One region of the Priestia sp. Y58 genome, then DNA from elsewhere that is predicted to be linked to it. Evidence: predicted binding sites of a transcription regulator. Region 1 holds the regulator's gene; the other holds the start of a gene.
The links. The regulator LexA, encoded in region 1, represses DNA repair genes until DNA is damaged. The targets are predictions, from matches to a motif close to CGAACATATGTTCG.
Positions count from the first base shown of each region.

Region 2: recA (recombinase RecA) is a predicted target of LexA. The motif match lies at 2,128-2,141, and genes of this name have one in related genera.

Region 1 is NZ_JAKWFL010000001.1:302,529-305,746, reverse strand. It holds gene MMB68_RS01695 (hypothetical protein) at 1-102, shown strand, start outside; gene MMB68_RS01690 (magnesium transporter CorA family protein) at 170-1,615, opposite strand; gene lexA (transcriptional repressor LexA) at 1,827-2,444, opposite strand; gene yneA (cell division suppressor protein YneA) at 2,591-2,920, shown strand; gene MMB68_RS01675 (YneB family resolvase-like protein) at 2,974-3,218, shown strand, end outside.
Region 2 is NZ_JAKWFL010000008.1:92,171-95,388, reverse strand. It holds gene MMB68_RS21640 (DUF1565 domain-containing protein) at 1-635, shown strand, start outside; gene recA (recombinase RecA) at 939-1,964, opposite strand; gene arsC (arsenate reductase (thioredoxin)) at 2,416-2,838, opposite strand; gene MMB68_RS21625 (arsenic transporter) at 2,863-3,218, opposite strand, start outside.

The sequences.
Region 1 (3,218 bases):
GGCTCACCGGCCGCCCGCGGAAAGCGAAGTCTTGCACGGAAATCAACCGCGGTGTCACAAGCAATCCCTGCTAGCTTATTTATTCCATTTGTTCTCCTTTAGACTCGCTTGATTTAGTTATGTCTCAATCTCTTCTTTTTTATCATGTGTTTTCTGATGCGAACAGCTTTTATGTTTTAAATCGATCTTTTAATAAATTCCATAGGGAACTCACTCCGAGACTAATGCTGATCAGAATTCCTGATAGAGCTACTATTAAAGCGATATATTCAAAGATAGAAAACTGCTTCATACTATCCCAATTGATGTTTCCCTTTAGTTTGCTAATAACTAAATTCATTCCGTAAATACCGGAAAGAACCGTATAAATCGTTAAAATCAATAATAAGTAATTGTGACGTTTGGCTGCGATTTTCTCTTGATTTTGGTACAAAGTACCAAGGGTTTCTTTGACTTCTTGATAAAGAGAATTGATGTGGAAGATTTTTTTAAAGAGCTCAGAAAACTCTTGACCTTCTGTGCGAGAGCTAATTTCTAAAAATAAATATTTACCTGAAAATACGGTAATAGAGCGGATTAGTCGTTCAATGCCCTCTGAATTTTTATGAAACGTGAGCTGAGAATACTCATAAGATAGTTTTAGCAACACGATTTTATAGAAAAAATGTAAAAATAAATTATAGTAATGCTGGCCAAATAGATGATTCATCAAAAGCTGATCCGTTTTAGAGTCTGCCGATTTAGAAATACATGAAAACACATGGTCTGTTATGACGTAATAAGTTTCAGGAGCCCACCTTTCATACACATGTTTAGTATTATACGTTTTAATATACTCATGATTGTGTGCAGAAATAAACGCTTTCCCGTCAGGCGTATAGCTATTTAGCTGCCCAGTACGAAATAAAGTTGTGGAATTAATCTCTTGCTCTTTATTTACCGTTACATAACTTAACACAAACATCCGTTCATCGATAAAATAAGGAAGGCTCCCAACGTGCTGTTCACGCGTGGCTTCTTTCTTGATGTGTTCGTTCAAAAATGGCGCAAGCTGTGAAAAAATATAATCTTGTACTTTGCTATAGCGATGATGTTCATAGGTAATGGTGGATCCATGCTCTTCAGCAAGCTTCGGTTCTAATACACGAAAATGATTCATGAATTCTAAAATATCATCATAGGTATAATGATCATGGCTCATCTCAGTGCGAATGGTCATGACGCCAATTTCAAAAGGACATAAAAAAACATCCACAGACAGCACGTTGCTAGACACGGTGGTGGAGGAAGTGTGTAACGTAATGGTATGGTCTATTTTTTTGGAAAATCGAAGCAACCCTTCTTTTTCGCACGAGTCAGGGAATAGAATACATTCAATGTAAGGAAGAAAATATTGATCCAGGCTATCATGAGATACGTAATACTGTTCTCCGTAGTATTCTTTTTCTAAATGTTTGTTTTGAATGGAAAAAAACTCGAACAAATTTTCTTTCAGTGCATGAACAAGCTGCTCTTTATTTTTTCGATCAAAAGAAAAAGGAAAAAGAAACATGTTCATTGCTTTGGTAGGTACAATGGTTTGAAATGATTCTGTTTTCCTTGGTGTATTGGTCATAAACTACATCCTTCTTATGGTCGGTTGTATTTCCTTGTAAGAGTCGCGGAAATGCAGATAGAAAGTAAAAAGTGAAACAAGCTTTACAAAAACCGTTCTACCTGCTTGCGATGATTCAACGTATCATTTATAATATGCCAATTTTTTTAGAAAACAAACGTAAAAAAACCAACTAACATCATGATTAGTTGGCTTTACATACAGTGTCTGATTAGTGAATCGTGCGATATACACCAGTTACTTTTCCTAAAATCGTTACGTGGCGAAGAATAATAGGCGCCATCGTTGAATTTTCAGGCTGTAAACGAACGAAATTTTCTTCTTTGAAGAAACGTTTTACCGTTGCTTCGTTATCCTCGGTCATAGCGACCACAATATCTCCATTATTAGCCGTTTGCTGCTGACGTACGATTACCATATCGCCATCTAGAATACCTGCTTCAATCATACTTTCTCCCATAATTTCAAGCATAAATACATGATCATCTGGAGAAACGAATTTATCTGGAAGAGGGAAATATTCTTCCACATTTTCAACGGCTGTTATAGGAAGACCCGCTGTTACTTTACCGATAACAGGAACATTAATGACATTGCTTTTAGGGATGTTTACTTCATCTAGTTGAAGAACTTCGATTGCTCTTGGTTTTGTTGGATCTCTGCGAATTAACCCTTTGCTTTCTAAACGAGCTAAATGCCCGTGTACAGTGGAGCTAGAGGCTAATCCTACCGCTTCCCCAATCTCGCGAACAGAAGGCGGATAACCTTTTAATTTTACTTCGTGCTTAATAAAATCTAGTATGTCTTGTTGACGTTTTGATAGCTTCATATTTTTCACCTCGATTTTAGCTATTCTTTAGGTGAATTATACCACGTGATGTGTCAATATACAAACATAAGTTCGAAGAATTCCATTGACAGAAACAAATGTTCTCAATAAAATAAGAACATATATTCTGATAGGGGGATCATAATATGCAACAATTCTTACATTCTATGAAACATTACGCTATTTTTTTTGCAGTTATCGCTGCACTTACATATGTATTGACGCTGGTTTTAGGAGCGGATAAAGTAGATTTAGACAAATATTCAACGGTTACTATTACAAAAGGAGATACGCTTTGGGACTTGTCCAACAAGTATCATAATCACCATCATTTGACCACCAATGAATTTGTCAAATGGGTTGAAGACGTCAATGATTTAAACTCAGATACTGCCCAGTCTTTATCACCTGGAGATAAATTATATATTCCTGTTTTAAAAAAAGAGTTACATAATCAAGTGGCAATTGAACAGTAGTGTGTAACGGCCGTTCCTGAATATTGTTAGAAGCCGAAAAGGTCGTGATAAAAGTGGACGCCATTATTTATTGCCGTGTCAGTACGGATAAAAAAACCCAAGAAACATCTTTACAGCGCCAGCAAGAAGAATTAAAAAAGCTTGCTGATCTTCACCATCTAGAGGTGAAAAAAGTCGTGATGGAAAAAGCAAGCGGATATGATGTAGACAGAGAGGGTATTTTGGATGTTCTTCATACAATGAAAGAAGAGAAAATATCCGTGCTGCTCATTCAAGACGAAACACGATTAGGCAGAGG
Region 2 (3,218 bases), on a different contig from region 1:
ACGTTGATAATATTGGGATTGACGTAATTGGCTTTGAAAAAGTAGCTCCTATTGAGAAATATGACCGAGCCCGTGAAGGACTCATTAGTGAAAACCATATTTACAACGTCAGCAGTTATTCAAACCCTGCTTACAAACATGAATACTCCGCTGGTGGAATCTACGTAGACGGAGGAAAAGATGTTATTATTGAGCATAACGTTTCAAGTCATAACGATCTAGGAGTAGAAATCGCAAGTGAACACTATGGTAAACAAACTAGCAATGTTCAAGTCATACGGAATATGATTTATAAGAATCGTTTTACAGGAATTTCAATTGGAGGCTATGATAAAAAACGTGGAGGGACGATAAATACTCTTATTGAACATAATATTTTATATAGAAATGATACGATGAACATGGATGGTGGCCAATTACTGATGCAATATCATGCAACTCATAACACTATCAACAATAATGTTATGGTTTCAGTAAAATCTAATTTGCTTCTGGCCAATCTTCATTACTCAAATAAATATAATCAACTTAATCATAATGTGTACCTAAATAAAAGTAGAGATAAAGCGAATCGATGGATATGGAAGGGGAAAGAAATAGAAAGTTCTACTATCATATCACCTAGGCTTTTTTAATAAGAATTTCTTTTTAGAAGATATTCTTTATTTAGTTGCTCGCTGGGATTCTGTTTGAGGCCGGAAAATTATTCACTTCACTATCTGCTGATTATACTTTTTATTTCATTGAAACAAAGAGAAAGGTGCGTTCGTTGTAAATATATCAATGGATTGCAAGAAGATTCATGCTGTTTCTCTATATGAGTAGTGTCTATTTAGGTGCAAATCAATAGCCTTAACATAAAAACACCCCCAATCATTAGAGTTTTTTTATCTAATAATGGGGGGCAGTTCAAGCCGTGGGAAAGGTATTTTATGCTTTTATTGGTTTTCTTTTTCGCTATCGTTATCGTTATTAACATTATCACTATATTTGAAATCAATAATTCTTTTTCTAATTTCTTCTCTAATTTCAGGGTTTTCTTTTAAGAAAATCTTAGCGTTTTCTCGTCCCTGTCCTAAACGCTCCTCATTATATGAAAACCAAGATCCAGACTTTTGAACAATGTCTACTTCAGAGCCGATATCTAAGATTTCTCCTTCTTTTGAGATACCTTCTCCATACATAATATCTACTTCAGCAATGCGGAAAGGAGGTGCCATTTTATTTTTGACTACTTTAATTCTTGTTTTATTACCAACTATGTCATTTCCGAGTTTAAGTTGTTCAGCGCGGCGAACCTCAAGACGAACGGAAGAATAGAATTTTAGTGCTCTTCCACCTGGCGTTGTTTCCGGATTTCCAAACATAACGCCTACTTTCTCCCTGATTTGGTTGATGAAGATGGCAATGGTTTTAGACTTATTGATTGCTCCAGATAGTTTACGAAGAGCTTGAGACATCAAACGAGCTTGTAAGCCTACGTGAGAATCTCCCATTTCTCCTTCAATTTCTTTTTGCGGAACTAATGCTGCTACTGAGTCAACAACAATAATATCTACAGCACCACTTCTAACTAATGCTTCAGCAATTTCAAGTGCCTGTTCACCAGTATCTGGTTGAGATAACAGTAACTCATCAATATCTACACCTAGTTTTCTTGCATAAACTGGATCAAGTGCGTGTTCAGCATCAATAAAGGCAGCTCGACCTCCATTTTTTTGTACTTCTGCAATTGCGTGTAAGGAAACGGTTGTTTTACCTGAACTTTCGGGCCCGTAAACTTCCATAATTCTTCCTTTGGGATAACCATTAATTCCAAGAGCTATATCTAAAGCTAATGAGCCTGAGCTAGATGCCTCAACTTTTGTATGTGTGCCTTCTCCCATTTTAATAATTGATCCTGTACCGAATTGTTTTTCAATTTGTTTTAGAGCCATATCTAGTGCTGCTTTTTTATCATTCATAATTTGAAACCTCCGATTGTTATTACGTTTACAATAAACGCCAAGGTATTTCGATAAAGAATAAGAGTTGGCTCAAATGTTTTTGCTCCGTGCGAGAAAATTTTGTGTTTAACTGTGTTAGTTTATTCTGGTGTTCCTTTATTCATCTCTAAACCCTTAGTATCGAACAAATGTTCCTGTTGTGTAATCATACAATAAACGCATCTAATTGTAAAGGCGAAAGTTTTTCTACAAACTAGCTAAAAGAATATCTTATATTTATAAAAAGTAAGTTTATACTTTTACTTTTATATAAGTAGAATCGATTACAATCTGTATTTTTAAATTTGTATGTATATGAATCTACAAATCTGGTTAGACTAATAACGTATTCCTCATATTCCTAGTTACTATAAAACAGATTTCAGGAAGAAATAAAGCAGTCTACACAAATAGACTGCTTCTTAATTAATTATTTACCTGTTTCAGCAAAACGCTGAATACGTTCAGCGATTTCATCACGTACACGCTGGAAAAACGCCCATTTTTCTTCTTCTGTTCCTTCAGCTTTTGCTGGGTCATCAAATCCCCAGTGTTCACGCTTCACATGGGGAGGCGTTACTGGGCAGTGATCTGCTGCATGGCCACATAATGTAACGACCAAATCCGCATTATTTAAAATTTCAGGATCAATGACATCAGATGTTTGATTTGAAATATCAACACCAGCTTCTTTCATTGCTTTTACAGCATTGGGATTTAATCCATGAGCTTCTAATCCTGCACTGCGTACATCCCATTCATCGTTATTTAGATATTTTTTTGCCCATCCTTCAGCCATTTGGCTACGGCAAGAGTTACCTGTACATAAGAAATAAAGTGTTTTTTTAGACATGTGTAAAATCTCCTTTATAATATGTTAAGAAATAATTGATAACCAAATATATAAACCAACAAGCGTAACAAACAATGTTGGGATGGTTAAGATGATACCTGTTTTAAAATAGGTTCCCCAAGAAATCTTAACTCCTTTTGTCGAAAGAACGTGGAGCCATAAGAGAGTGGCTAGAGAGCCAATAGGTGTAATTTTTGGTCCTAAGTCCGAACCAATGACATTTGCATAAATCAAGGCTTCTTTAATTGTACCTGTTGCAGAAGTTGCATCAATGGCCAAAGCATCAATCATCACGGTTGGCATATTGTTCATAATTGATGAGAGAATGGCTGCAATGAATCCCATACCAATGGTTGCTGCAAACAATCCATGGTCAGCCG